Regions from separate parts of the Streptomyces sp. NPDC031049 genome, predicted to be linked through region 2. Evidence: predicted binding sites of a transcription regulator. Region 2 holds the regulator's gene; the other holds the start of a gene.
The links. The regulator HrcA, encoded in region 2, represses chaperone genes, less so after heat shock. The targets are predictions, from matches to a motif close to TTNGCACTCNGNNNNNCNGAGTGCNAA.
Positions count from the first base shown of each region.

Region 1: a site for HrcA is predicted at 7,105-7,131, ahead of groES (co-chaperone GroES). Genes of this name have one in related genera too.

Region 1 is NZ_JBVIGC010000001.1:643,964-658,880, forward strand. Features, by position in the region: gene ACZ45Q_RS02770 (sigma-70 family RNA polymerase sigma factor) at 1-187, opposite strand, end outside; gene ACZ45Q_RS02775 (response regulator transcription factor) at 688-1,299, opposite strand; gene ACZ45Q_RS02780 (WhiB family transcriptional regulator) at 1,680-2,003, shown strand; gene ACZ45Q_RS02785 (LysR family transcriptional regulator) at 2,096-2,992, opposite strand; gene ACZ45Q_RS02790 (MOSC domain-containing protein) at 3,074-3,754, shown strand; gene ACZ45Q_RS02795 (SDR family NAD(P)-dependent oxidoreductase) at 3,966-4,739, shown strand; gene groL (chaperonin GroEL) at 4,909-6,534, opposite strand; gene groES (co-chaperone GroES) at 6,650-6,958, opposite strand; gene ACZ45Q_RS02810 (polysaccharide deacetylase family protein) at 7,219-7,914, opposite strand; gene ACZ45Q_RS02815 (polysaccharide deacetylase family protein) at 7,911-8,783, opposite strand; gene ACZ45Q_RS02820 (class I SAM-dependent methyltransferase) at 9,078-10,256, shown strand; gene ACZ45Q_RS02825 (LCP family protein) at 10,315-11,313, opposite strand; gene ACZ45Q_RS02830 (LacI family DNA-binding transcriptional regulator) at 11,713-12,765, opposite strand; gene ACZ45Q_RS02835 (beta-xylosidase/alpha-l-arabinosidase) at 12,929-14,917, shown strand, end outside.
Region 2 is NZ_JBVIGC010000003.1:430,295-445,211, forward strand. Features, by position in the region: gene ACZ45Q_RS07580 (S41 family peptidase) at 1-990, opposite strand, end outside; gene ACZ45Q_RS07585 (hypothetical protein) at 1,046-1,564, opposite strand; gene ACZ45Q_RS07590 (16S rRNA (uracil(1498)-N(3))-methyltransferase) at 1,668-2,408, opposite strand; gene ACZ45Q_RS07595 (nitronate monooxygenase) at 2,405-3,490, opposite strand; gene dnaJ (molecular chaperone DnaJ) at 3,841-4,980, opposite strand; gene hrcA (heat-inducible transcriptional repressor HrcA) at 4,981-5,997, opposite strand; gene ACZ45Q_RS07610 (MBL fold metallo-hydrolase) at 6,162-6,893, shown strand; gene ACZ45Q_RS07615 (DUF3097 domain-containing protein) at 6,928-7,725, shown strand; gene hemW (radical SAM family heme chaperone HemW) at 7,951-9,183, opposite strand; gene ACZ45Q_RS07625 (SpoIIE family protein phosphatase) at 9,279-11,336, opposite strand; gene ACZ45Q_RS07630 (AMP-dependent synthetase/ligase) at 11,543-13,420, opposite strand; gene lepA (translation elongation factor 4) at 13,691-14,917, opposite strand, start outside.

The DNA.
Region 1 (14,917 bases), on a different contig from region 2:
GGGCGAGGTCCTCGACGAAGTGGCGCGCGTCGCCGGGCAGCCGGGACAGCCGGGTGCGGCAGTAGCGCAGGGCCAGTGGGTGGACGTGCGCGAGCAGGTCGTGCGTGGCCTGCTCGTCACCGTCCACGGCGCGGTGCACCAGCGCGCCCACACTCCCGTGGTCGGCTGCCGCCTCGTCGTCGCGCATCGGTCCATGGTGCCCTCTGGCCGTGCGGTCCATGGCACCGTGTCCGTTGTTGTGCACCGAAGCGTTATGAGCAGGTGCGCCGGAACTCATCCCCTGCGCCCTCCCCTTCCGCTCGACCGACTCGTCCCCGAGGAACTCCACACCTCAAGGATGCGGCATCGGCGGCGAAACGAGCACCGGGCGTCCGGCGGGTCGCCTTGTCACCCCCGCCCACCTCGCGGTAAGCGGGGATCGCCGTGAGTCCGTGGGCCCGGTCCGGGCCGCCGGTCACGGGGCGCCTCCGGGGCCCGTCCGGCGTTTCATGCCGCGGCGGCGGGGCGCACCCCGCCCCTCCACGGTGTCGTCGCCGGCCGTCGCCCGGTCCGCACCGGGCTTCGCCCGCGCGGGGGCCTTCCCGGCGCTCCGCCGCCGTCCTTCGCCGTGCGGCCGGACGCGCCGTGCCCGCTGCTGAGCCCATCGGCACCGACGGTCACCTGCGTCCCGATCCGACCGGGCCGGGCCTAGCGGACCAGGCCCCAGCGGAAGCCGAGCGCCACCGCATGGGCCCGGTCCGAGGCACCGAGCTTCTTGAACAGCCGCCGGGCATGGGTCTTGACCGTGTCCTCGGAGAGGAACAGCTCACGGCCGATCTCCGCGTTGGAGCGGCCGTGGCTCATGCCCTCCAGGACCTGGATCTCCCGGGCGGTGAGCGTCGGCGCGGCGCCCATCTCGGCGGAGCGCAGCCGGCGCGGGGCGAGCCGCCAGGTCGGGTCGGCGAGGGCCTGGGTGACCGTGGCGCGCAGTTCGGCGCGCGAGGCGTCCTTGTGCAGATAGCCACGGGCGCCGGCGGCGACCGCGAGGGCGACGCCGTCGAGGTCCTCGGCGACGGTGAGCATGATGATGCGCGCGCCGGGGTCGGCGGACAGCAGCCGCCGGACGGTCTCGACGCCGCCCAGGCCGGGCATGCGCACGTCCATCAGAATGAGGTCCGAGCGGTCGGCACCCCAGCGGCGGAGGACTTCCTCGCCGTTGGCAGCCGTCGTCACGCGCTCGACGCCGGGCACGGTCGCGACCGCGCGGCGGAGCGCCTCTCGGGCAAGCGGGGAGTCGTCGCAGACGAGGACGGATGTCATGGCCGTCCTCCGCAGCTGATGCGCGTCACCTTGAGCCTCCAGGCTGGTACGAATCGTCACCTGTGCGGTCGACCGTCTCGGACGCCCGCCCGAGCGCTTGTTCTTTCAACCGCCTCCGCACTCTCAACGACGGTCACTCGAAAGAGTTACGGGGCCGTGTGCCGTCTTCGGCACTCTACGTGAGGGCGCGGACACGGTGCAGACATGCGCGGCGGACCCACAAGCTTTCATCACAACCCATGCCCCATTCGGCCCTTTTTCTTCCGCTTTGGCAGTGTCTGAGGCTAGATTCGCAATGAGTCATATTTTCATCTCCTTAGATGGTAGTTGTACGGTCGTGGACACCCCGTCCACCCAGATCGGCTACAAGGGGTCACGCAATGGCAGATTTCTCCCGCCTTCCCGGACCGAACGCGGACCTGTGGGACTGGCAGCTCCTGGCCGCGTGCCGTGGGGTGGACAGCTCGCTGTTCTTCCATCCGGAAGGCGAACGCGGTGCGGCTCGGAGCGCTCGTGAGAACTCGGCCAAAGAGGTCTGCATGCGGTGCCCGGTGCGCGCCGAGTGCGCAGCCCACGCGCTGGCGGTGCGCGAGCCGTACGGCGTGTGGGGCGGACTGACCGAGGACGAGCGCGAGGAGCTCATGGGGCGGGCACGCAACCGCCTGGTGTCGGCGGCCAGCGGGGAAGCCGCCTCGTCTCACTGAAGGAACGTTTCTCTTGACTGGGCACGCGGAAGCGTGCCCCGCCTTCGTCCGGGCCCGTCGTGCACCCCTCGGCGCGCTGGGCTCCGGTCGGGTCAGCGCGCCGCTGCCCGCGCCAGGTGGTCCAGGGTGGCCGTCACGGCCGGGACCTGGGCCAGGTCCGGCAGCGTGAGCGCGACGATCTCGCGGCGCACCGCGGGTTCCAGCTCCACCGTGCGCGCGCCCCGCGGCCGCACCGACTCCACCGCGAGCTGGGGCAGGACGGCGACGCCCAGGCCGGCGCCGACCAGGCCGACGACGGCCGGGTAGTCGTCGGTCGCGAAGTCGATGCGCGGTGTGAAACCGGCCTCCGCGCACACCTCGACCAGCTGGCCCCGGCAGCGGGGGCAGCCCGCGATCCAGGACTGGTCGGCCAGTTCGCCGATGGACACCGACGCCGAGCGGGCGAGCGGATGCCGCTCGGGCACCAGGGCCACCAGCCGGTCGGTCAGCAGCGGCCGCACCACCAGGTCGTCCCACTCCTCCGCGCCGGCCGCGCCCTCGTAGCGGAAGGCGAGCGCCACGTCGCAGTCGCCCTCGCGCAGCAGCCCCACGGACTGCGGCGGTTCGGCCTCCTCCAGGGAGACCCGGGTGCCGGGGTGGGCGGCGCGGAGCGCGGCGAGTGCGGTGGGCACGAGCGTGGAGCTGCCGCTGGGGAAGGACACCAGGCGGACCCGTCCGGCGCGCAGGCCCGCGATCGCGGCGACCTCCTCCTCCGCCGCGGTGAGCCCGGCGAGGATGCCGGCGGCGTGGCGCACCAGGGCCTCGCCGGCCTGGGTGAGTCGCATCTCGCGTCCGTTGCGCACGAGCAGGGGCGTCCCGACGGAGGCCTCCAGGGCCTTCATCTGCTGGCTGACGGCGGGCTGGGTGCAGCCCAGCTCGCGCCCCGCCGCCGAGAAGGAGCCGGTGGCGGCGACGGCGCGCAGGACACGGAGATGGCGGGCCTCGATCACACCCCCGAGGATAAGTGACGCTTTGGTGCGGCGGCGAATAATGCGTCGACGCTTTGAGGGAGGGTCTTCTACCGTGCCGCCATGAAGCTTCTGTCAGTGAACCTGGGCCGCGCGACGCCCGTGCCGTACACGGACCAGCCGGACGGAGTGACCGGCATCGACAAGCGTCCGGCCGAGGGGCCGGTGCGGGTGGCGCCTCCGGGGACCGAGGGGACGGGCGCGAGCGGCCTCGCCGGGGACGCGGTGTGCGACACGCGGCATCACGGCGGCGCCGACCAGGCCGTCTACGCGATGGCGCGCGAGGACCTCGACGCGTGGGAGCGCGAACTGGGCCGCGCCCTGCCCGACGGCGCCTTCGGGGAGAACCTCACCACCGCCGGCCTGGACGTGTCCGGCGCGCTGATCGGCGAGCGCTGGAGGGTGGGCCCCGACGTGGTGCTGGAGGTGACGAGCGGACGGATACCGTGCCGCACCTTCCAGGGCCATCTGGGTGAGGAGGGCTGGGTCAGGCGCTTCACGCGCAAGGGCGCGCCGGGCGCGTATCTGCGGGTGATCGAGCCGGGTGAGATCCGGGCGGGCGACCCGGTGCGGATCGTGCACCGCCCCGCCCACGAGGTGACGGTGGCCCTCCAGTTCCGCGCGGTGACGACGGAGCGGGAGCTGCTGCCCCGGCTGCTGGCGGCGGGCGACGCGCTGCACCCGCAGGCACGGGCGACGGCGCGGACGTACGTGGAGAAGCAGGGGGTGCGCCAGGAGGCGTGACGGTACGTCGGCCGGCGGTGGGCCTGACGGCACGTCGGCTGACGGAGCGTCGGCAGGTGGCTGGGCCTGACGGTGCTCGCGGCGCCACCTGGTCCCCGCACTGGACGGAGGAGGACCAGTCGGCGGCGACGCTCTCGCCGGCCGGTCCACCCGTGCCGGAGGGCTGGGCCGGTGAGCGGATGGCTCTCTTCCGGGTAACTAGTCTTGCGCCATGACAACGGCTCTGATTACGGGATCGACGGCAGGGATCGGTGCCGCGTTCGCGCGGCGGCTGGCGGCCGACGGGCACGACCTGGTGCTGGTCGCCCGCGACACCGAGCGGCTGCGCCTACAGGCGACCGAGCTGCACGACCGGCACGGCATCGAGGCGGAGGTGCTGGGCGCCGACCTGGCCGAGGAGGCCGGCATCGAGGCGGTGGCGGCCCGGCTGGGTGACCGCAGGAACCCGGTCGACCTGCTGGTCAACAACGCCGGTTTCGGCAACAAGGGCCGTTATCTGGACGTCCCCATGGCCGACGAGCTGCGCATGCTCAAGGTGCACTGCGAGGCGGTGCTGCGGCTGACCTCGGCGGCGGCCGAGGCCATGCGGGAGCGGGGCCGCGGCGGTGTCGTCAACGTCGCCTCGGTCGCGGCCTTCGTGCCGCGCGGCACCTACGGGGCGTCCAAGGCGTGGGTCGTGCAGTTCACCCAGGGCGCGGCGAAGGACCTGGCGGGCAGCGGCGTACGGCTGATGGCCCTGTGCCCCGGCTTCGTGCGCACCGAGTTCCACCAGCGGGCCGGGATGGGGACGGACAACATCCCGAAGTGGATGTGGCTCGACGCGGACAAGCTGGTCGCGGCGGCCCTGGACGACCTGGCCCGCGGCAAGACCCTGTCGATCCCCGACCCCCGCTACAAGGCACTCATGGGCGCGGCGAAGCTGGTGCCGCGCGGAATGCTGGGCGGCATCACGTCGAAGACGGGACGAAAGTACGGGCCGCAGTAACAGCGCCCCGCAGGGGGGCGCGGGGAACTGCGCGACCGGCCACGACGGCGCCGCGCCCGGCATCGGACCCGCACGGGGCGGACGCGAACCCGGCACCCGCCCCAGGCATAACGCACGGTGCCCAGCACCCCCGCAGGGGCACTGGGCACCGTTCAGCTCAGCGCAGCGCTCAGTGGGCGTGGCCGTGGCCGTGGCCCGCGGCGGCCGGCTCTTCCTCTTCCTTCTTCTCGACGACCAGGGTCTCGGTCGTCAGCAGGAGGGAGGCGATGGAGGCGGCGTTCTCCAGGGCGGAGCGGGTGACCTTCACCGGGTCGATGACGCCGGCCTTGACCAGGTCGCCGTACTCGCCGGTGGCGGCGTTGTAGCCGCTGCCCTTCTCCAGCTCCTTGACCTTGGAGACGATGACGTAGCCCTCCAGGCCCGCGTTCTCCGCGATCCAGCGCAGCGGCTCGACCACGGCGTTGCGCACGACCGCGACACCGGTGGCCTCGTCGCCGGTCTTGGAGAGGTTGCCCTCCAGGACCTTGGAGGCGTGGACCAGCGCGGAGCCACCACCGGAGACGATGCCCTCCTCGACCGCGGCGCGGGTCGCGGAGATGGCGTCCTCCAGACGGTGCTTGCGCTCCTTCAGCTCCACCTCGGTGGCGGCGCCGACCTTGATCACGCACACGCCGCCGGCCAGCTTCGCGAGGCGCTCCTGGAGCTTCTCGCGGTCCCAGTCGGAGTCCGTGGCCTCGATCTCGGCCTTGATCTGGGAGACGCGGCCCTCCACGTCCTCCTTCTTGCCGGCACCGTCGACGATGGTGGTGTCGTCCTTGGTGACGGTGACGCGGCGGGCGGAGCCCAGCACGTCCAGGCCGACCTGGTCGAGCTTGAGGCCGACCTCCTCGGAGATGACCGTGGCGCCGGTGAGGACCGCCATGTCCTGGAGCATGGCCTTGCGGCGGTCGCCGAAGCCGGGGGCCTTCACCGCGACCGCGTTGAAGGTGCCGCGGATCTTGTTCACGACGAGGGTGGACAGGGCCTCGCCCTCGACGTCCTCGGCGATGATCAGCAGCGGCTTGGAGGAGTTGGCCTGGATGACCTTCTCCAGCAGCGGCAGCATGTCCGCGATGGAGGAGATCTTGCCCTGGTGGATCAGGATGTACGGGTCGTCGAGGACGGCCTCCATGCGCTCCTGGTCCGTGACGAAGTACGGCGACAGGTAGCCCTTGTCGAAGGCCATGCCCTCGGTGAAGTCCAGCTCCAGACCGAAGGTGTTCGACTCCTCGACGGTGATGACGCCGTCCTTGCCGACCTTGTCCATCGCCTCGGCGATCAGCTCGCCGACCTGCTGGTCCTGGGCGGACAGCGCGGCCACGGCGGCGATGTCGGACTTCTCGTCGATCGGGCGGGCGGTCGCGAGGAGGTCCTCGGAGACGGCGGCGACGGCCGCGTCGATGCCCTTCTTCAGCAGCGCCGGGGAGGCACCCGCGGCGACGTTCTTCAGACCCTCGCGGACCAGCGCCTGGGCCAGGACGGTGGCGGTGGTGGTGCCGTCGCCCGCGATGTCGTTGGTCTTGGTCGCCACCTCCTTCACCAGCTGGGCGCCGAGGTTCTCGTACGGGTCCTCGATCTCCACCTCACGGGCGATGGTGACGCCGTCGTTGGTGATGGTCGGGGCACCGAACTTCTTGTCGATGACGACGTTGCGGCCCTTGGGGCCGATGGTGACCTTGACGGTGTCGGCGAGCTTGTTGACGCCGCGCTCGAGGGCGCGACGGGCGTCCTCGTCGAACTTCAGGATCTTCGCCATGGGAGCGTGAGCCCTCTTCCGGAATCTGGGTTTAACGGCACTGCGCCCCGGGCGCCCGGCTTCTTATGGGTCGCGGGGGGCCAGGGGCGCAGCTAAAGCAAGGTGCTTCGGTGAATTACTTCTCGACGATCGCGAGCACGTCGCGGGCCGAGAGGACGAGGTACTCCTCGTTGTTGTACTTCACCTCGGTGCCGCCGTACTTGCTGTAGAGAACGACGTCGCCGACCTTGACGTCGAGCGGAAGGCGGTTGCCGTCCTCGAAGCGGCCCGGGCCCACGGCCAGGACGACGCCCTCCTGGGGCTTCTCCTTGGCGGTGTCCGGAATGACCAGGCCCGAAGCCGTGGTCTGCTCGGCGTCCAGCGGCTGGACCACGATGCGGTCCTCGAGCGGCTTGATGGCAACCTTGGAGCTGGCGGTCGTCACGATCCGACCTCCCCCTTCGGAGATCTCACGGGGTTAACTGTCTGAGGTGGCGACCAGGTCGATCCGTCGTCGCGGGTGCCGGACCTGCCCGTCGCTGTGTTGGCACTCTCCAGGGGGGAGTGCCAGAGCCGAGACTATGACCGGGGTTAGCACTCGGTCAAGCGGAGTGCCAATGCCGTGCGGCGCGTCGGCGGGGGTTCGCCGTGAACGCCGGTTTTTCTGGGACCGTGCGCCGCGAAGCTGCCGGGCGGTGGGACGGGCTACAGGTAGTCCTCCAGGCGGCCCACGCGCAGGCCGCCGTCCTCGATCCTCCGCAGCAGCTCCGCCGTGCGCTCCGGTGCGGTCACCGCCACGATGTCGCCGGGATGCAGGCGGTGCTCCCCGCGGGTGTACGTGACGTCGCCGGTGGCCGTCACCTGGGCCCGCCACAGGACGACCGCCGTGATGCCGCAGTCGGCGGCGGCGCGCAGGGTCGTCGTGTCGTACCGGCCGTGGGGCGGGCGGAGCAGGCGGGGGCGGACGCCGAAGCGGGCGCGGAGCTTGCGCTGCTGGCCGCAGATCTCGGCGCGCTGGCCGGCGTAGGGCAGGCCGCGCAGGGAGCGGTGTTCGAGGGTGTGGTTCTGCAGGCTCGCGCCGACGGAGCGGAGCCCGGCGAGGTCGCCGTAGGCGGGGCCGGCGACGGTGTCGGTGAGGAAGAGGGTGACCGGGAGCCTTCGGGTGCGGACCAGGTCGGTGACGTGCGGATGCCGCTCGGCGCCGTCGTCGTAGGTCAGGAAGACGACCCTGTCGCGGGTGCGGACGTGGTCGACGACCGGGGGCAGGTCCCGGGCCGGGCCGGCGGCCGCCTGGGCGCCGTCCCCGGGCGGGCGGGCGACCGGGCCGGTGGTCTGGGCGCAGGCGGCGAGCAGGACGGCCGTGAGCGCGGCGCCGGCGGACCGGAGCCGCCGGCGCCTCACAGGTAGTCCTCCAGGCGGGCCACGGCGTACCCCTCGGCGGTGACCTTGTCCAGGAACCGGCGGACCATGTCGGCCATGGTGCCCTTCCAGTCGTCGGGGCCGCGGAAGTGGCTGAGCACGATGTCGCCGGGGTGGATCTCGCGGTCCCACTCGCGGTAGTCCCAGCGGTCGACGAAGACCTCCTCGTTCCACAGCGGGACGTGCTTGATGCCGCAGCTCTTGGCGGCGCGCAGCGAGTCGGCGTTGTAGTTGCCGAAGGGCGGGCGGAAGACGGTGGGGCGCTTGCCGTAGCGCTCGCGGATGACCTTCTGCATGCCGCAGATCTCGCGCTTCTGCGCCGCGTACGACAGGCCGGGCAGGTAGGGGTGGTTGAGGGTGTGGTTGTTGAGGGTGACCCCGCGGTCCTGCATCTTCCTGAAGTAGCCGTAGTCGTCCTTCACCACGTAGTCGCTGAGGAAGGCGGTGTACGGGATCTTCAGCTCGCTCATCATCCGCAGGAACGCCGGGTCCTTCTCGGCGCCGTCGTCGATGGTCAGGAAGACGATCTTCTGCTTGGTGGGGATCGTGGTGAAGACCGGCGGGAGCCCCCGCTCGGCGTGGTCGTCGACCTCGAAGCCCTTGCGCGTGGTGATCTCCGGCTTCTCGGCCGGGGGCGCCGGCGCGGCGAGCGGGACGCGCTTCAGCCCCCAGCGCTTGGCGGCGGCGGCCCGTGCGGCGTGCGCGGCCTTGAGCTTGCCGGCGTAGGCGTCCAGCGCGCGGGCCGGCGGTGCCTGAAGGGGCTGCTGGCCGGGGGCGGGCCGCACGTCGGCGGCGTCGCCGCAGCCTGCGACGAGCGCGGTGACGGCGAGCACGGCGAGGCCGCCACGCACACGTGCGCCCCGGTTCCGGAGCAGGGGGCCGCCCGGGGACCGGAGCAGCGGGCCGTGCGGGGACCGGAGCGCACGGACGCCGGGGGTCCGGAGCGCGCGGGCCTCCCGGGACCGGAGCGCGCGGTCCCAGGGGAGCCGGACCCCGGTACTCCCGCCGCGCGCCCGGAACATCCGACTCTTGTCATTTTGTACGACTGCTCGCATGGTGCCGGATCCTGACAGCCGACGCCCCGGGAACCGGTCCGACACCGCGGCGGGCGGCGCTCCGTCCACCGACTGGCCCACAATGAGGCGGTGAACGACCTCGACGCCCTCCGCACTCCAGAAGGCCGCGCCCTCCTCGCCGAGGTGCACGGCACCGACCCCGCGCGGGAGCTCGCCGTGGCCACCCGGTTGCGGCGCGAGCACCCCGCCCACCTGGTGTCGGCGGCGCTCGCCCAGGCGCGGCTGCGGCAGCGGGCGGTGGCCAAGTTCGACGCCGAGGACGCCGGGCGCATGTTCTTCACGCCGAACGGCGTCGAGCAGTCGACGCGGGCGAACGTGGCGGCGTACCGGGCCGCGCGCCTGCGGGCGCTGGGGGTGCGCTCCGTCGCCGATCTGTGCTGCGGTATCGGTGGGGACGCGATCGCGTTCGCCCGCGCCGGCATCCGGGTGCTGGCCGTCGACCGCGATCCGGTGACCGCGGGCGTGGCCCGCGCCAACGCCGAGGCGCTCGGGCTCGCGGACCTGATCGACGTACGGGAGGCGGACGTCACGGACGTCGACACGGTCCCGTACGACGCGGTGTTCGTCGATCCCGCCCGGCGCGGCGGACGGGGCCGCGTCTTCGACCCGGAGGCCTACTCGCCGCCCCTGTCCTGGGCGGTGTCCGCCGCGCTCCGGGCGCCGCTCGGCGTGCTGAAGGTCGCTCCCGGCATCCCGCACGAGGCGATCCCCGCCGAGGCCGAGGCGGAGTGGATCTCGGACGGCGGCGACGTGAAGGAGGCCGTGCTGTGGTTCGGCACGGGCAGGACGCCGGGGGCGCGGCGGGCGGTGCTGCTGCCGTCGGAGGCGGGCGTCCGGGCCACGCCGGAGACGATGCTGCCCGATCCCGGGGTCCGTCCCGTCGGACGCTACCTGTACGAGCCCGACGGCGCCGTCATCCGCGCCCACCTGGTCGCCCAGGTCGCCGGGGAACTGGACGGCGGCCTGATCGACCCGACCATCGCCTACATCACCGCCGACGAGCGGCGCGTGACCCCGTTCGCCACCGCCTACGAGATCACCGACGTGCTGCCCTTCAACGTCAAGAAGCTGAAGGCGCTGCTGCGGGAGCGGGAGGTCGGCGTCCTCACCGTGAAGAAGCGCGGCTCGGCCGTCGAGCCGGAGGAGCTGCGCAGGAAGGTCAAGCCCCAGGGGCCGCACTCGGCGACCGTGTTCCTGACCCGGGTGGCGGGGGCGCCGACGATGCTGATCGGGCGGCCGGCGGGCTGAGCGCGTGAGGGACGGCCGCCCGCGCGGGCCGGTGCCGGCGGCGAGCCGTGACGGCCGGTCAGCGCAGGGACTCCCACAGCTCGTCGGCCTCCGGCTGGTGCGCGATCACCCGGTTGGGGTCGAACGGCGCCGGGATGACGGGCATCGTCACCGTGCGCACATCGTCCGCCGACAGGCCCGCCAGGCTCTGGCCGAGGCTCATCAGCTCGCCGAGGGAGTCCAGGCCCGTGTCGGTGGTGAGGCTGCCGGTGGCGGCGTCGGCGACGCGGTAGAGCCTGGCCGGGTCGGTGAGCAGGTCGGTGGCGGAGATCCGCTCCAGCAGGGCCCTGACCAGTTTCTGCTGGAGCTCTATGCGCGCGAGGTCACTGCCGCCGTCGAGGCCGTAGCGGGTGCGGGCCAGCGCCAGGGCCCGGGTGCCGTCGAGGTGGTGGGTGCCGGCGGGCAGGTGCAGCCGGCTCTTGTCGTCGTCGATGTCCTGCTCGGTGGTGACGGTGACCCCGCCGAGGGCGTCCACGAGCTTCGCGAAGCCGGCGAAGTCGACCTCGACGTAGTGGTCCATGCGGACGTTCGTCAGCGACTCGACCGTCTTGACCGCGCACACCGGCCCGCCGACCGCGTACGCCGTGTTGAACATGGCGCTCGACGCGGGCGCCGTCCGCTCGCCGGAGGGCAGGGGGCAGGACGGGCGGGCGACCAGGGTGTCGCGCGGGATGCTCACGACGGTCGCCTCCGTGCGCCCGGCGTCGAGGTGGACGACCATCGCGGTGTCGGAGCGGGCGCCCTCGCTGTCGCCGCCGCCGAGCCTGCGGTTCTCCTCGCCGCCGCGGGAGTCGGAGCCCAGGAGCAGGATGTTCAGCGCGCCGGTGGGGACCGAGGCGGCGGACGGGACGGCCGCCGGCCGCGGCGGGCGGTCGTCGCCGAGCGCGCCGTCGATGTCGACGCTCTCGATGTTGTCGCCGAGGCGCCAGTACGCCCAGCCGGCCGCCGCGACGCCCAGGAGCACGGCGCCCGCCAGGGCTAGGCAGGCGGCCTTCAGCACCCTCGACCGCACGCCCATGTGTCCGCCCCCGTCTCCGTCCTTCGCGGTCCCTCGTGCGTCTGCCGTGTCCCTTTCGGGTGCCCGCGGGAAGGAACGTAAGTCCGAATTGTTGCGAGCGGTGGCGCGCGGACGGGATTCTGCGGAAATTCTCAGATTGCCGAGAGCGGGACGGCCCGCCCGGCGACGTGTGCGGGCGCGCACCGGGGGCGGCGGAGGCACCACCCGCTCGGGGTCGGCGGAGGGGCGCACCAGGGGTCGGGCGGAGGCGCCCTCCCGGGTCGGCGGAGGGCGCTCCGAGGTCGACGGCGGTCGCGCTGGGGAGTCGGCGGAGGGCGCGCTACGAGGTCGGCGGAGGGCGGGCTGCGGAGTCGGCGGAGGGGGCGTCGAAAGTTTCGACGTGGTGAACGACTCTCTTCGCTAGACCGTCGCGGGCGCCGCCGTGCTGCTGCGCACCACCAGGCTGGTGGCCAGTTCCACCCGGGTCGCCGCCGCGGAGGCGTCGTCGCGGCCGAGGTCGAGGACGAGCCGGGCCGCCGCCTCGGCCATCTCCGTCAGCGGCTGCCGCACCGTCGTCAGCGGCGGCCCCACCCAGCGGGCCACCGGCAGGTCGTCGAACCCGACCACGCTCAGATCCTCCGGGATCCGCAGCCCCAGCTCCCGCGCCGCCTCGTACAGCCCGAGCGCCTGGAGGTCGTTGCCGGCGAACACCGCGGTCGGCCGGTCGGGGCGGCGCAGCAGTTCCAGGCCCTGGCGGTAGCCGGTCTCGTGGTGGAAGTCGCCGGTGCGGATCAGGCCCGGGTCGACGGGCAGGCCGGCCGTCTCCAGGGCTGCCCGGTAGCCGTCGACGCGGGCGCGGCTGCACATCATGCGGGTCGGCCCGCTGATCGCGCCGATCCGGGTGTGCCCCAGGTCGACCAGGTGCCGGGTGGCGGCCAGCCCGCCCTGCCAGTTGGTCGCGCCGATGGACGGCACGTCGGTTCCGGGGTCGCCGGCCGGGTCCATCACCACGAAGGGGATGGAACGGCTGGTCAGCAGGGCGCGCTGGGAGCCGTCCAGCCCGGACAGCACGAGGATCACGCCGTGCGGACGGCGCGCGGCGACCTGGTCGGCCCAGGTCCGCCCCGGCGTCAGCCGGCCCGCACTCTCGGACAGCACGACGCTCAGGCCCGCGTCCCGCGCCACGTTCTCCACGCCCCGGATGACCTCCATGGCCCAGGCGCTCTCCAGTTCGTGGAAGACCAGGTCGAGCAGGGGGGACCGGGTGGCCTCGGCCCGCCTGCGCCGGTAGCCGTGGGCGCGCAGCAGCTCCTCCACCCGCGCCCGGGTGGCCGGGGCCACGTCGGCTCGGCCGTTGAGCACCTTCGAAACAGTCGGTGCCGACACACCGGCCTCGCGGGCGATCTCGGCGAGGGTCGCGGTCTGCGCGGACCGCCCTTGCGTCCGGGTTTCAGCGGGCTGGGGGGATGTCATGGCGGCGATCGTATCCCCGTCGACCCCCTTGACGAAGCCCGCGGAGCGCCAATAGGTTCCCGGAACATTCGGATTGAACTTCGAAACATTCGAAGCGGATGCGTTCGACGAACGATGCGCGAGTGCCGTCCGTGAGAGGGCAAGCCCACCCGACAGGAGTTCCATGACCACCGCGCCCTGGCGTGACCCCGCCCTGCCCGCCGCCGCCCGTGTCGACGACCTCCTGGCCCGGATGACCCCGCGGGAGAAGATCGCCCAGCTCTACGGCGTGTGGGTGGGCGCCGCCACGGACGGCGAGGGCGTCGCCCCGCTCCAGAACCGGATGAACGCCGACCACGACTGGGACGAACTGATCACCCACGGCCTCGGCCAGCTCACCCGCCCCTTCGGCACCGCCCCCGTCGATCCGGCCGTCGGCGCCCGCGCCCTCGCCCGCGCCCAGCGCCGTATCGCCGAGGCCGGCCGGTTCGGCATCCCGGCCCTCGCCCACGAGGAGTGCCTGGCCGGCTTCACCGCCTGGCGCGCCACCGCCTATCCGGTGCCGCTGGCCTGGGGCGCGACCTTCGACCCGGACCTGGTCGAGGAGATGGCCCGGCGCATCGGCCAGGACCTGCGCGCGGTCGGCGTCCACCAGGGCCTGGCGCCCGTGCTGGACGTCGTACGCGATCCGCGCTGGGGCCGGGTGGAGGAGACCATCGGCGAGGACCCGTACCTGGTCGGCACGATCGGCACCGCCTATGTGCGCGGTCTCGAGTCGGCCGGGATCGTCGCCACCCTCAAGCACTTCGCCGGGTACGCCTCCTCGGCCGGCGCCCGCAACCTCGCCCCCGTCCGGGCCGGGGTGCGGGAGTTCGCCGACGTCACGCTGGCACCGTTCGAGATGGCCCTGCGCGAGGGCGGCGCACGCTCGGTGATGGCGGCGTACACGGAGACCGACGGCGTCCCGGCCTCGGCCGACCCCGCGCTGCTGACCGCGCTGCTGCGCGAGGAGTGGGGCTTCACGGGCACGGTCGTCGCCGACTACTTCGGCATCGGCTTCCTCCAGGCCCTGCACCGGGTCGCCGGCACCCCCGCCGAGGCGGCCCGCCTGGCGCTCGCGGCCGGCATCGACGTGGAGCTGCCGACGCTCGACTGCTACGGGCAGCCGCTGGTGGACGCCGTGGCGGCGGGCGAGGTCCCCGAGGAACTGGTGGAGCGGGCGGCCCGCCGGGTGCTGCTGCAGAAGTGCGAACTGGGCCTGCTGGACGCCGACTGGGCCCCGGAGCCCCCGGAGTCCGACGGCCGCCCGGTCGACCTGGACTCCCCCGCCAACCGGGCCCTGGCCCGCCGGCTGGCCGAGGAGTCGGTGGTCCTCCTGGACAACCCGGACGGGGTGCTGCCGCTCGCGCCGGACACCCGGATCGCGGTCGTCGGCCCCCGCGCGGCCGACGCGCTCGCGATGCTGGGCTGCTACTCCTTCCCCACCCACGTCCTGCCCCACCACCCCGAGGCGGCCACGGGCATCGAGATCCCCACCGTCCTCCAGGCGCTGCGCGAGGAGCTCCCGGACGCGAAGGTGACGTTCGCCGAGGGCTGCGGCGTGTCGGACCCGGACACCTCCGGCTTCGAGGAGGCGGTGGCCCGGGCGGCCGAGGCGGACGTGTGCGTGGCCGTCCTCGGCGACCGTGCGGGCCTGTTCGGGCGGGGCACCTCCGGCGAGGGCTGCGACGCCACCGACCTCCGGCTGCCCGGGGTACAGGGCGCGCTGCTGGACGCGCTGGTCGCGACGGGTGTCCCGGTCGTCCTGGTGCTGCTGACCGGCCGGCCGTACGCGCTCGGCCGCTGGCGGGGCCGGCTGGGCGCCGCCGTCCAGGCCTTCTTCCCCGGGGAGGAGGGCGGCCCGGCGGTGGCGGGCGTGCTCTCGGGCCGCGTCAACCCCTCCGGGCGCCTCCCGGTCAGCGTCCCGGACCTGCCCGGCGGCCAGCCGTGGACCTACCTCCAGCCCCCGCTGGGCCTGGCGGGCGAGGTCAGCAACCTGGACCCGACGCCGCTGTACGCCTTCGGGCACGGGCGCTCGTACACGACGTTCGCGTGGGACCGCTTCGAGGGCCCCGCTCCCGAGGTGGGCACGGACGGGACGTACGAGGTGGCGGTGACGGTCCGCAACACCGGC
Region 2 (14,917 bases):
CCGGACGCCGGGCGTCGCGGCCAGCGCGCGGGCGGGGCCGGAGCGGTGGGTCACCCAGTGGACGCCGCCGCGCACGCAGACGGCGCTGCCGCGGGCGGTGTGGTCGGGGGAGGCGGCACCGTAGAAGCGGGAGACGTTCAGCGGGTAGGGCTGGAGGTCGACGCGCGGCCCGCCGAGCCGGACGTCGAGCCGGCGCGGCTCGGCGCCGTCCAGGTCGTCCAGCGCCCACAGCTCGCCGGCGCTGGAGTAGACGACGCGGGTGCCGTCGGTGGCGGCGTGCCGGGCGTAGAAACCACCGAGCGGGGTGTGCCGGCGCAGGTCGGAGCCGTCGGCGAGGGAGGAGTACAGCGCTCCGGTGCCCTCGTGGTCGCAGAGGAAGGCGAGCCTGTCCCCCACCCACATCGGGTACTCGATGTTGCCGTCGAGGCCGGCGTGGAGCCGGACGAACTCCCCGTCGTCCTCGGGGTCGATCCACAGCTTGCCCGCCGTGCCGCCCCGGTACCGCTTCCACCAGGCGGCCTCGCGGCCCATGGGCGCGGACAGCAGCACGGTGCGCGGCCCGTGGACGACGTCGCCGACGGGCCCGTACGGCAGTGTGGTGGCCGGTCCCCCGTCGAGCGGGACGGCGCGGGCCCAGGTGCGGCGCAGGCTGGCCTGGCCGTAGGAGCTGATGGCCAGGACCTGCCCGTCCGGGGTCCAGCCGCGGACCTGGGTCTTCGGGCTCCCCCAGTACGTCAGGCGCGTGGAGGGTCCGCCGTCCACGGGCGCGACGTGCACCTCGGGGGCTCCGTCGCGGGTGGAGGTCCAGGCGACGGTGGTGCCGTCGGGCGAGATGCGGGGCTGGGTCACCGGCACGTTGTCGGCACTGACCCGCCAGGCCCGTCCGCCGTCGAGCGGGGCGAGCCAGACGTCGTCCTCGGCGGTGAAGGCGACCAACTCGCCGTGCGGGTGCGGAAACCGGAGGTAGGCAGGCGCTGCGGACTGTGTCACGCCCTCACCCTATGCAGCGGCGACGGCCCCGGACAGGGGTTTGGATCAGTTCGGATCACTTGCCCTCGGGCCAGCAGCCGGGGCGTTCCTGGCACCACACCGTCTTGGTCACCGTCACCGTGACGGTGGGCCGGGGCCCGTTGTGTCCGGGGTCGTCCGGGGGCGGGGTGGGGGTGGCGTCGCAGTCGCCCAGCCCGTCGACGCGGAACCACCGCCTGCCGTCCACCTTCGCGGTCAGCTCGCCGCGCACACAGCTGCCGTCGACGACCCGGGTCACCTTCCCGTCGACGGTGATCTCCTTGCCGTCCTTCGTCTCTCCGTCGCAGTCGACGGAGGCGACGGTCTCCGCGCCGGCCGGCGCGGAGGCCCCGGAGGGCGACGCGTCGCCGTAGTCGGCCGTGCAACTGAGCCACCGCACCTCGGCCTTGCGCCGCTCCAGCTCCCGCGTCACGGTCTCGTCGGTGGTGTACGCCACGGACGCGGAACCCGGCCCGCCCGGCTCGCAGGCGACGACGGCCCCGCCTGCGGCGAGCACGGCGATCCCGGCGCCCAGCATCCGCCTCCATGCCCCCATACCGGGCAGCCTGCCACCGGCGGGTCCGGGACGGTAGGGCGCATACGGCCACTTCGCACCACCCCGGGCGCGCATCCGGTCACCACCCCGCGGTGACCGCCCGTCAGCCCCAGCGGCCGGTGCGCCCCAGCAGCAGGGCCGTAGCCGCGGTGCCCGCGGTGGAGGTCCGCAGCACGGTGCGGCCGAGGACGTACGGCGTCGCCCCGGCGTCCGCGAAGAGCGCCAACTCCTCGGGGGACACCCCGCCTTCGGGCCCGACGACCAGCACGATGTCGCCGGTGCCGGGGAGTTCGGCGGTGGCCAGCGGCTCCTCGCCGGTCTCGTGCAGTACGGCGGCGAAGTCGGCGGCGGCCAGGAGTGCCGCGACCCGCTTGGTGGAGGCGAGGTCCGCGACCTCGGGGAAGCGGACCCTGCGGGACTGCTTGCCGGCCTCGCGGGCCGTCGCCCGCCACTTGCCGAGCGCCTTCAGGCCCCGCTCGCCCTTCCACTGGGTGATGCAGCGGGACGCCGCCCAGGGCACGATCGCGTCCACGCCGACCTCGGTCATGGTCTCGACGGCCAGTTCGCCGCGATCGCCCTTGGGGAGGGCCTGGACGACGGTGATGCGGGGCTCTTCCGGCGGCTCCTCGGTCACCGGGTCGAGCCGGACGAGGAGCCGGTCCTTGCCCTCGGCGGCCAGCACCTCGCCCTCGGCCCAGCGCCCGGCCCCGTCCGTGAGGACCACGCTCTCGCCGGGCCGCAGCCGCTTCACGGAGACGGCGTGCCGCCCCTCGGGGCCGTCGAGCACGTACCGGCCGCCGCCGGCCGCCTCGAGGCGCTCCACCACGAACACCGGTGCCGTCATCGGTTCCCGCCTCCCGCGGTGTACGCCGACAACGCTGTCCCGGCGGCGGCGAGTTCGGCGACGAGGACCTCCACCAGCTGACCGGCGGGCAGCTCGCGTGCCATGCGGTGGCCCTGCCCCGCCCACAGCGCCATGCCCTGCGCGTCGTCGGCCTTCGCCGCCGCCTTCCGCAGCGGCGCGGTGAGGTGGTGCACCTCCGGGTAGGCGGCCGGCGCGTACGGGCCGTGCTCGCGCAGGAAGCGGTTGACCAGGCCGCGCGCCGGGCGGCCGGAGAAGGCGCGGGTCAGCTCGGTGCGGACGAAGAGGGGGTTGGTCAGCGCCTGCTTGTGCAGGGCGTGGGCGCCGGACTCGGGGGTGGCGAGGAAGGCGGTGCCGAGCTGGGCGGCGCTCGCCCCGGCCGCGAGCACCGCGGCGATCTGCGCCCCGCGCATGATGCCGCCGGCGGCGACGACGGGCAGGCTCACCGCCTCGCGGACCTCGGCGACCAGCGCCAGCAGGCCCATGCCGCCGCCGTCGGTCTCCGGCAGGTCCCGGTGGGTGCCCTGGTGGCCGCCGGCCTCCACGCCCTGCGCGATCACCGCGTCCGCGCCGGACCGCTCCACGGCCCGGGCCTCCTCCGCCGTGGTGGCGGTGACCAGGACGAAGGTGCCGACGCGGTGCAGGGAGTCGACGACGTCGCGGCTGGGCACGCCGAAGTGGAAGGAGACGACCGGCACCGGGTTGTCCAGCAGCACCGCGAGCTTGGTGTCGTAGCCGTCGTCCCGGCCGCTGTCCCGGTCGCCGAGCTCGGTCTCGTACCAGCCGGCCTCTCCGGCGAGCTGGTGGGCGTAGACGTCGACCGCGGCGGGGTCGGACGTCTCCGGCTGCGGAAGGAAGAGGTTGACGCCGAAGGGGCGGCCGGTCAGGCCCCGCACCTGCTTGATCTCCTGGTACATCCCGTCGGCGGTCTTGTACCCGGCGGCCAGGAACCCGAGCCCTCCGGCCTCGCAGACGGCGGCGGCGAGCCGCGGCACGGAGACGCCGCCCGCCATGGGAGCCTGCACGATCGGGTAGGGGAAGAGATCGGTCAGTGCGGAGGACATGACGGCATGTTTTCACGACCTCCGAACAAGTCCGAATCCGGCCTTCCGTCGGCATACGCCAGAAGCATCCCCCGCTTTTTCCTCCGCCCCCGCCGCCCCTACCCGTCCCGTCCCCGGGGGCTCCGCCCCCGGACCCCCGCTCCTCAAACTCCCCCGGAGGGGGCACCCCCAGAGGGGCTGACGTACCAGCCCGTCCGGCGTTTGAGGACGAGGCCGTTCAGGCCGAAGCGGGGGTCTGGGGGCGGCAGCCCCCAGGGGACGATGGGGGTCCCCCCGCTCGAGCGAAGCCGAGAGTGGGGGAGGGTAGGGGCGGCGGGGGCGAAAAACCGGGCTGAGCGTCCGGCAGGAGCTCAGCGGCCGTTGAACGCGTCCTTCAACCGCGAGAACAACCCCTGCTGCCCGGGCTGGAACTGCCCCTGCGGCCGCTCCTCACCCCGCAGCTTCGCCAGCTCCCGCAGCAGCCGCTCCTGCTCGGGATCGAGCTTCGTCGGCGTGGTGACCTCGACATGCACGATGAGGTCGCCCCGGCCCCCGCCCCGCAGATGCGTGACACCCCGGCCGTGCAGCGGAATCGACTGCCCGGACTGCGTGCCGGGCCGGATGTCGACCTCCTCCATGCCGTCGAGCGTCTCCAGCGGCACCTTGGTGCCGAGGGCCGCCGCGGTCATGGGAATCGTGACCGTGCAGTGCAGGTCGTCACCGCGGCGCTGGAACACCGGGTGCGGCAGCTCGTGGATCTCGACGTACAGGTCACCGGCCGGACCGCCGCCGGGACCGACCTCGCCCTCACCGGCCAGCTGGATCCGCGTGCCGTTGTCGACACCGGCCGGGATCTTCACGGTCAGCGTGCGGCGCGAGCGGATGCGTCCGTCACCGGCGCACTCGGGGCACGGCGTCGGCACCACCGTGCCGAAGCCCTGGCACTGGGGGCAGGGCCGGGAGGTCATGACCTGGCCGAGGAAGGACCGGGTGACCTGGGAGACCTCACCGCGGCCGCGGCACATGTCACACGTCTGGGCACTCGTGCCCGGCGCCGCGCCCTCACCGTTGCAGGTGGTGCAGACGACGGCCGTGTCGACCTGGATGTCCTTCGTCGTGCCGAACGCGGCCTCGTCCAGCTCGACCTCGATCCGGATCATGGCGTCCTGGCCCCGGCGGGTGCGCGAGCGCGGCCCGCGCTGCGACGCCGTGCCGAAGAACGCGTCCATGATGTCGGAGAAGTTGCCGAAGCCGCCCGCGCCGAAGCCACCGGCCCCGCCACCGCCGGCGGCCTGGGAGAGCGGGTCGCCGCCGAGGTCGTAGACCTGCTTCTTCTGCGGGTCCGACAGCACCTCGTAAGCGGCGTTGATCTCCTTGAACCGCTCCTGGGTCTTCGGGTCCGGATTGACGTCCGGGTGCAGCTCGCGCGCGAGCCGCCGGAAGGCCTTCTTGATCTCTTCCTGCGACGCGTCGCGGCGCACGCCGAGAACGGCGTAATAGTCCGTGGCCACCTACGACTCCGCCAGGATCTGTCCGACGTACCGTGCCACTGCGCGTACCGCTCCCATCGTTCCCGGGTAGTCCATGCGGGTCGGTCCGACCACGCCGAGCTTGGCAACCGCCTCGCCGCCCGAACCGTAGCCCACCGACACGACGGACGTGGAGTTGAGTCCTTCGTGGGCGTTCTCATGACCGATACGGACGGTCACGCCCGGATCCTTGGCCTCGCCGAGCAGCTTGAGGAGCACCATCTGCTCCTCCAGCGCCTCCAGCACCGGCCGGATCGTGAGGGGGAAGTCGTGCCCGAAGCGGGTGAGATTGGCGGTGCCGCCGATCATCAGCCGCTCCTCGTTCTCCTCGACCAGCGTCTCCAGGAGAGTGGAGAGCACCGTCGAGACCGTACCGCGGTCCTCCGGGTCGAAGGCGTCCGGCAGGTCCTCCACCAGCGTCGGCACGTCCGTGAAACGGCGGCCCGCGACCCGGCTGTTGAGCCGCGCGCGCAGGTCCGCGAGCGAACTCTCGCCGAACGGCACCGGGCAGTCGACCATCCGCTGCTCCACCCGGCCGGTGTCCGTGATCAGCACCAGCATCAGGCGCGCGGGCGCGAGCGAGAGCAGCTCCACGTGCCGCACGGTCGAGCGGGTCAGGGACGGGTACTGGACGACGGCGACCTGCCGGGTCAGCTGCGCCAGCAGCCGCACCGTGCGCGCCACCACGTCGTCGAGGTCGACGGCGCCCTCCAGGAAGTTCTGGATGGCGCGCCGCTCGGGGGCCGTCATCGGCTTGACGCCGGCCAGCTTGTCGACGAAGAGACGGTAGCCCTTGTCGGTGGGGATGCGCCCGGCGCTGGTGTGCGGCTGGGCGATGAACCCCTCCTCCTCCAGGGCCGCCATGTCGTTGCGCACGGTGGCCGGGGAGACGCCGAGGTTGTGCCGCTCGGTGAGGGCCTTGGAGCCGACGGGCTCCTCGGTGCCGACGTAGTCCTGGACGATGGCGCGCAGCACCTGAAGCCTTCGTTCACTGAGCATCGCGCAACACCTCCAGAAGTCCTTCGCCCGGACGCCCCTCCTGGCACTCGGCGCGGGTGAGTGCCAAACTTCCCCGGCCAGTGTACGGCCGTGGGGTACTCCCCGGGCAAGGCCGGGCCCGCGCCCGTCGTGCCCGGATCCGTCGTCCCCGTTAGCGTCGCGGTATGACGGTGACTTGGGAAGAGCTGGGGTGGGAGAGGGTGGCGGCCGGTGTCGGGCGGTGCCGGCTGCCGGTGTGGGACTGCACGGCGGGGCTCGTCGTCGGCCGGGGCGCGGCGCTGCTGATCGACGCCGGGGCGAGTCTGGGCGAGGGCGCCCGGCTGCGCGCCGAGGCGCAGGCGCTCACGGGTCACCGTGTGACGCATCTCGCGCTGACCCATCCCCACTTCGACCACGTCTTCGGCGCGGCGGCCTTCGCGGGCGCGGAGGTGTACGGCGCGGTGGGCGTGGACACGGCCCTGGGCACCGTCTCCGGGCGGGAGGAGCTGCGGGCCGACGCGGTCGCCCACGGTTTGGACGCGCGCCGGGCGGAGGAGGCGGCGGACGCCCTGGTGCCGGTGCGCCATCAGGTGTGCGGCGAGTGGACCCTCGACCTCGGCGGCGGCCGGCAGGTCCTGCTGGCCAACCTGGGGCCCGGGCACACCGCGCACGACCTGGCGGTGCTGGTGCCGGGCGACCCGGAGGTCGTCTTCTGCGGCGACCTGGTCGAGGAGTCCGGCGCACCTCAGGCGGGCCCCGACGCCGTACCGGCGCACTGGCCGGCCGCCCTCGACCGGCTCCTCGACCTGGGCGGCGACGACGCGCTGTACGTACCCGGTCACGGGGCGGTGGTGGACGCGGAGTTCGTGCGGGCCCAGCGGGACGCGCTGGCCGCCCGGCACGGCGTGTCGCGCTGATCACGGCCGGCGGGATTCTCCTATCGTCGGGAGAATGCGCCAGTACTCCCCCGATCTGACCCCGCCGTGGAAGAAGCCGCAGCCGGTGCCGGAGGTTCCGGCCGAGCCGGGACTGGTGGTGGAGGAGCCGGGGACCGGTTTCTGCGGCGCGGTGACCGGCTGCGAGGCGGGCACGGTGACGCTGGAGGACCGGTTCGGCAAGCGCCGGGTGTTCCCGCTCCAGCCGCGGGGCTTCCTGCTGGAGGGGCGGGTGGTGACCCTGGTGCGGCCCTCCTCGGGTCCCGTGCGCCCCGCGCGGACGGCGTCGGGCTCGGTCGCCGTGCCCGGCGCACGCGCGCGCGTGGCCCGCGCCGGCCGCATCTACGTCGAGGGGCGGCACGACGCCGAGCTGGTCGAGAAGGTCTGGGGCGACGACCTGCGCATCGAGGGCGTGGTGGTGGAGTACCTGGAGGGCGTGGACGACCTGCCGTCGATCGTCGCCGAGTTCGGGCCGGGCCCCGACGCGCGTCTGGGCGTCCTGGTGGACCATCTCGTGCCGGGCTCGAAGGAGTGGCGCATCGCGGAGTCGGTCACCGGCGAGCACGCGCTGGTGGTGGGCCATCCGTACATCGACGTCTGGGAGGCGGTGAAGCCGTCGTCCCTGGGCATCGAGGGCTGGCCGCGGGTGCCGCGCGGCCAGGACTGGAAGACGGGGGTGTGCCGGGCGCTGGGCTGGCCGGAGAACACGGGGGCGGCGTGGCAGCGGATCCTGTCCCGGGTGCGCTCGTACAAGGACCTGGAGCCGGAGCTGCTGGGCCGCGTGGAGGAACTGATCGACTTCGTGACGACCTGACGCCCTCCGCCCCCGCCGCCCCTACCCATTCCCGTCCCCCGGGGGCTCCGCCCCCGGACCCCCGCTCCTCAAACTCCCCCGGAGGGGGCACCCCCAGAGGGGCTGACTTACCAGCCCGTCCGGCGTTCGAGGACGAGGCCGTTCCGGCCGAAGCGGGGGCCTGGGGGCGCAGCCCCCAGAAGGACGGGACGGGTAGGGGCGGCGGGGGCGAGGAAAACGGGGAGGTCAGTCCACCAGGTCCCGGACCACCGCGTCCGCCAGCAACCGCCCCCGCAACGTCAGCACGGCCCGCCCCTCCTCGTACGGCGCCCCCTCCAGCAGCCCCTCCGACAGCGCCCGCCGCGAGGCGGCCACCCCCCGCTCCCGCAGCAGCGACAACGGCACCCCCTCCCGCAGCCTCAGCTCCAGCAGCACCCGCTCCACGCGCCGGTCCTCCTCCGTCAGGACCTCCCGCCCGGCCCCCGGTGACCGCCCGCCGGCCAGCGCGGCGGCGTACGCCCCCGGGTGCTTGGCGTTCCACCACCGCACCCCGCCCACGTGGCTGTGCGCGCCCGGCCCGGCACCCCACCAGTCGGCGCCCCGCCAGTACAGCTCGTTGTGCAGGCAGCGTCCCGCGTCCGAGGTGGCCCAGTTGGACACCTCGTACCAGTCGTAGCCCGCCGCCGACAGCCGCTCCTCGGCGATCAGGTACCGGTCGGCGTGCACGTCGTCGTCGGTCATCGGGATCTCGCCGCGCCGGACGCGCCGGGCGAGCTGCGTGCCCTCCTCGACGATCAGCGCGTACGCCGAGACGTGGTCGGGCCCGGCGCCGAGCGCGGCGTCCAGCGACGCCCGCCAGTCGTCGTCGGACTCGCCGGGCGTGCCGTAGATCAGGTCGAGGTTGACGTGGTCGAAGCCGGCCGCGCGGGCCTCCGCGACGCACGCCTCGGGGCGCCCGGGGGTGTGGGTGCGGTCGAGCACCTTCAGCACGTGCTGCCGGGCGCTCTGCATGCCGAAGGAGATCCGGTTGAAGCCGCCCTGCCGCAGGGCCGCCAGATAGGCCGGGTCGACCGATTCCGGGTTCGCCTCCGTGGTGATCTCGGCGTCCGGCGCCAGTCCGAACTCGTCCCGGAGCGCGCGCAGCATCCGTACCAGGTCGCCGGCGGCCAGCAGGGTGGGCGTACCGCCGCCGACGAACACCGTGCGGACGGCGCGCGGGTCGTCGCCGAGCACCTTGCGGGCGAGTCGGATCTCGTCGATCAGGGTGTCGGCGTAGTTGTCGCGGGAGGCGAGCACGCCGCCGGTGCCGCGCAGCTCGGTCGCGGTGTAGGTGTTGAAGTCGCAGTAGCCGCAGCGGGTCGCGCAGTAGGGGACGTGCAGGTAGAAGCCGAGCGGGCGGTCCGCGGCCCCGGCGAGCGCGGAGGCGGGGAGCGCACCGTCGGCCGGGACGGGTTCGCCGTCGGGGAGTGCGGAGGGCATGCCCTCCATTGTCCCGCACCCGCCCCGTTGCTCCTTCCCCGCTCTGCCTGGTCTGCCTGCCCCGCCTGCCCCGCCCGCTCCGCCCGAAGCGCCGGCTACTCCGCCTGGAGCACCAGCAGTGCGAGATCGTCGTCCGGCGGCCGGTCCCCGAAGTCGTGCACCAGCCGCCGGATGCGCTCGGCGATCGGCTCGGCCGCCAGCCCCGCGCACCCGGCCAGGGCCGCCGCGAGCCCGTCGCCGTCGTCGAACTGCCGGGAGCCGTCGCGCCGCTCGGTGATCCCGTCCGTGACGCACAGCAGCGTGTCGCCGGAGCGCAGTTCGACGGTGTCGCTGGTGTACGCCGTGTCCTCTATCACCCCGAGGAGGGTCTGCGGCTGCGCCGCCGTGCGGACGATGCCGTCGGGCGCCAGCAGCAGGGGCAGGGGGTGACCGGCGGAGGCGAGGGTGCAGCGGACGCCGCCGGCGAAGGGGACCAGTTCGCCGTAGAGGAGGGAGAGGAAGCGGGTCTGGGGGCCGTCGCCGGGCACGGCCGGGCGGGCACCGGCGGCCACCAGCGCACGGGCGGCGGCGTCGGCGGCCTCGGTGGCGTCGTCCAGGAGGAGCTGGTTGAGCCGGTCCAGGACGCCGGGGACGCCGTAGCCCTCGCGGGCCAGCAGCCGCAGCCAGGGCCGGGCCAGCCCGATGACGACGGCGGCCTCGGGGCCCTTGCCCTGGACGTCGCCGACGGCGAAGCACCAGCGGCCGTCGCCGGCCGGGAAGAGGTCGTAGAAGTCGCCGCTGGGGCCGCCCTTGACGCACGGCTCGTGCACGAGGGCGGTGCGCACCCCGGGGATCTCGGCGACCGCGCCGGGCAGCAGTCCGCGCTGGAGTACGGCGCTGATGGCGGCCTGCCGGGCGTACTGGCGGGCGGCGCCGATGGCGAGCGCCACCCGGCGGCTGAGGTCCTCCACGAGGCCGGTGATCTCCTCGGGGAAGCGGGGCGGGCCGGCCCGGCCGATGACCAGCGTGCCCAGCGGCCGTCCGCCGGCGGCCAGCCGGTAGGCGAGGGCGGCACCGCGGGTCTCGTGCGGGCCGAGCGCCTCGCCGGGCCAGGGGTGGGCGACCGGCCCGGCGTCCACGGCGTCGGACGGGCACGGCGGGCTCTTCTCCAGGACCCGGTGCAGTTCCTCGACGCGGCTCTCGCTGGCGTGCCAGACGCGGGCGAGGCGGGCGGCGGTGGCGGAACGGCCCAGGGACTCGTCCTCCAGCCACACCGCGCACCAGTCGGCGAGCCGCGGCACGATCAGCTGGCCGGTGAGGGAGGTGACGAGATCCTCGTCGAGCTGTCCGGCGAGCAGGTCGGAGGCCTCGGCGAGGAAGGACAGCGCCGCGCGGCCCAGCCACTCCCGGTCGTGGTCCGGCCCCGGGCCGGCCTCCGGCGGCTCGGCGACCGCCGCCCCGGCACACCGGGACCCCGGCGCACCGGGCGCACCGTCCCGGGCGGCGACCGCACCGCCGGCCCCGGCCCCGGCGGTGCCCTCGGACGGGGCGGAGGACGGTCCCTCCTCCCACACGGCGCCCGCCGCCTCGCCCCACGCCGCACCCGCCGCCTCCGCCCACGCGGCGCCCGGGCCCTCCCTCCGTGCGCCGGCCGCCGCCCCCTCCGTCCCGGTGGCGGCCGGGCGGCCCGCCGGCGGGGACAGGCGGGCCCAGACGGTCTTGGCGCCCGCGTGGTAGGTGATCCCCCAGGTCTCGCAGAGCGCGGCGACCAGGCGCAGCCCGCGGCCGTACTCGGGCGCGTCGTAGGGCGAGCGCGCGTCGTCGGTACGCGGGGCGCGGGCGGGGTGCCGGTCGCACGCCTCCACGGTCAGGGCGCCGCCCTCCTCCAGCAGACAGGTCACCTCCACGTCCGTGCCGGCGTGGACGACGGCGTTGGTGACGAGTTCGCTGACGACGACGAGGGCGTCCTCGAGGCGGCGGTCGGTCAGATGCTCCACGCCGGGCAGGCCCTGCCCGGTCCACTCGGCGCGCGCCGACCGCAGCAGCGCGCGGGCGGCTCCCGGCGCGAGGGAGCTTCCCGGCAGGATCGCGCTCGTCCGCCCGGACGTCGCTGGGTGCGCGGGCACCCCACCGGAACGGAAGACGGTCTCCCGTTGTGTCGGAATGGCCCCCATGGACGGCCCCCTGGGAATTTCGTACGAATACGCCGCGGTCGCTGCCGACAGAGTGACAGACCGGCCACGGGCGTACGCACCGAGTTACCGAAGTGGGCCGCCATGGGTGACAAGCGTGCTACAGACGCGGTCGGGACCGGTCCGGAACGGACCGATCCCGACGACATCGCGTGCGCCGTGCGCGCCGATCCGGACCGGCGCGCGGCTCAGGCCTCGCGCGCGCCCTCGTACATCTCGTCGATCAGGTGCTTGTACTCCCGCTCGACCACCGGCCGCTTCAGCTTCAGGCTCGGCGTGATCTCGCCGTGCTCCACGTCGAGGTCGCGCGGCAGCAGCCGGAACTTCTTGATCGTCTGCCAGCGCTGGAGCCCGGCGTTGAGCTGGTCGACGTAGCCCTGGACCATCTCGACCGTGGCCGGCGCGGCGACGATCTCGGCGTACGGCCTGCCCTCCAGACCGTTCTCCTTGGCCCACCCGGCGAGGGCGGCCTCGTCGAGGGCGATGAGCGCGGTGCAGAAGTTCCGGTCGGCGCCGTGCACGAGGATGTTGGAGACGTACGGGCACACCGCCTTGAACTGGCCCTCGACCTCGGCGGGCGCGATGTACTTGCCGCCCGAGGTCTTGATGAGGTCCTTCTTGCGGTCGGTGATGCGCAGATAGCCGTCGGCCGACAGCTCGCCGATGTCGCCGGTGTGGAACCAGCCGTCGGACTCCAGCACCTCGGCGGTCTTCTCGGGCAGCTTGTGGTAGCCCTCCATGATGCCGGGGCCGCGCAGCAGGATCTCGCCGTCGTCGGCGATGCGCACCTCGGTGCCGGGCAGCGGCTTGCCGACGGTGCCGGTGCGGTAGGCCTCGCCGGGGTTGACGAAGGACGCGGCGGAGGACTCGGTGAGGCCGTAGCCCTCCAGGATGTGGATGCCGGCTCCGGAGAAGAAGTAGCCGATGTCGGGCGCGAGGGCCGCCGAGCCGGAGACGCAGGCGCGCAGGTTGCCGCCGAAGGCCTCGCGGATCTTGGCGTAGACGAGCTTGTCGGCGACGGCGTGCTTGGAGCGCAGTCCGAGGGGCGCGCTCGCGGTGCCGGTGCGGCGGAAGTTGTCCTGGGTGACCTTGGCGTACTCGCGGGCGACGCCGGCCGCCCACTGGAAGATCTTGTACTTGGCTCCGCCGCCGGCCTTCGCCTTGGCCGCGACGCCGTTGTAGACCTTCTCGAAGATGCGCGGCACGGCCGCCATGTAGGTCGGCTGGACGACCGGCAGATTCTCGATGATCTTGTCGACCCGGCCGTCGACGGCGGTGACGTGCCCGACCTCGATCTGGCCGGAGGTGAGCACCTTGCCGAAGACGTGCGCGAGCGGCAGCCACAGGTACTGCACGTCGTCCGCTCCGACCAGGCCGGTCGCGGCGATCGCCTTCGCCATGTACGACCAGTTGTCGTGCGGGAGGCGGACGCCCTTGGGGCGGCCGGTGGTGCCGGAGGTGTAGATGAGGGTGGCGAGCTGGTCCTTGGTGAGCGCGCCGACCCGCTCCCTGATCACCTCGGGGTCCTTCTCCAGCCGGGCCCTGCCCCGGTCCTGCAACTCCTCCAGGGTCAGCACCCAGTCCTCGGACGTGTCGGCGCCGGCCGGGTCGATCACCACCACGTGGGTGAGTTCCGGCAGCTCCGCCCGCTTCTCCCGGGCCTTGGCGAGCTGCTCGGCGTTCTCGGCGACGAGGACGCGGCTCTCGGAGTCGGACAGGATGTACGCCGACTCGTCGGCGTTGGTCTGCGGGTAGATCGTGGTGGTCGCCGCGCCCGCGCACATGATGCCGAGGTCGGTCAGGATCCACTCGATCCGGGTCGCCGAGGCCAGCGCCACCCGCTGCTCCGGCTGCACGCCCAGCTCGACGAGACCGGCGGCGATCGCGTACACGCGTTCGGCGGCCTGCGCCCAGCTCAGCGACTTCCAGTCGTCCGGGCCCTCGCCCGAGGCCGGCGGCACGGGGTAGCGGTACGCCTCGGCGTCCGGCGTGGCCGCCACGCGCTCCAGGAAGAGGCCCGCCACGGAGGGCGGACGGTTCTCGATCAGTGTCTGTGTGTCGCTCACGACATCCTCCGGGCCCGCGACGGTGCGGCTGGCTCGTGCGGTTGGCTCGTTGCGGCTGTCTCAGGTGGGGGCTGGTTCAGCTCTCGGGTTCGGCTCTCGCGCAGTTGTTTAACTCATGAGTAACTATCGGGCAGGGACAGAGTAGAGGCAGGTCGGCCGGTACGTAAGGGTCCGCACCCTGTCACTTCCTACAGACAGCGGCCGTGCGCACGCGAAGGGGCCCGCCGCACTGTCGCGCGACGGGCCCCGATACACCCCATTTGCGGGCGGCTACTTCTTGCCCTTGCCCGATCCGGCGCTCTCGTCGCTGGAGAGGACCGCGATGAAGGCCTCCTGCGGAACCTCCACCGAACCCACCATCTTCATCCGCTTCTTGCCTTCCTTCTGCTTCTCCAGCAGCTTCCGCTTACGGGAGATGTCACCGCCGTAGCACTTGGCGAGGACGTCCTTGCGGATGGCGCGGATGGTCTCGCGGGCGATCACCCGGGAGCCGATGGCGGCCTGCACCGGGACCTCGAAGGCCTGCCGCGGGATCAGCTCCTTGAGCTTGGCGACGAGCCGGACACCGTAGGCGTACGCCTGGTCCTTGTGGGTGATCGCCGAGAAGGCGTCGACCTTGTCGCCGTGCAGCAGGATGTCGACCTTGACCAGGCTGGAGGTCTGCTCGCCGGTGGGCTCGTAGTCCAGGGAGGCGTAGCCGCGCGTCTTGGACTTCAGCTGGTCGAAGAAGTCGAAGACGATCTCGGCGAGCGGGAGGGTGTAGCGGATCTCCACCCGGTCCTCGGACAGGTAGTCCATGCCCAGCAGGGTGCCGCGCCGGTTCTGGCACAGCTCCATGATCGAGCCGATGAACTCCGTCGGCGCCAGCAGGGTGGCGCGCACGACCGGCTCGTACACCTCGCTGATCTTGCCCTCGGGGAACTCGCTCGGGTTGGTGACCGTGTGCTCGGTGCCGTCCTCCATGATCACGCGGTAGACCACGTTGGGCGCGGTGGCGATCAGGTCGAGCCCGAACTCGCGCTCCAGCCGCTCGCGGATCACGTCGAGGTGCAGCAGGCCCAGGAAGCCGACGCGGAAGCCGAAGCCGAGGGCGGCGGAGGTCTCGGGCTCGTAGACGAGGGCGGCGTCGTTGAGCTGGAGCTTGTCCAGGGCCTCGCGCAGCTCGGGGTAGTCCGAGCCGTCCAGCGGATACAGGCCGGAGAAGACCATCGGCTTGGGGTCCTTGTAGCCGCCGAGCGGCTCCTCGGCGCCCTTCTGCTGGCTGGTGACGGTGTCACCGACCTTGGACTGGCGGACGTCCTTCACCCCGGTGATCAGGTAGCCCACCTCGCCGACGCCGAGACCGTCGGCGGCCAGCATCTCCGGGGAGTTGGTGCCGATCTCCAGCAGTTCGTGGGTGGCGCCGGTGGACATCATCCGGATGCGCTCACGCTTGTTGAGCTGGCCGTCGATGACACGGACGTACGTCACGACACCGCGGTAGGAGTCGTAGACGGA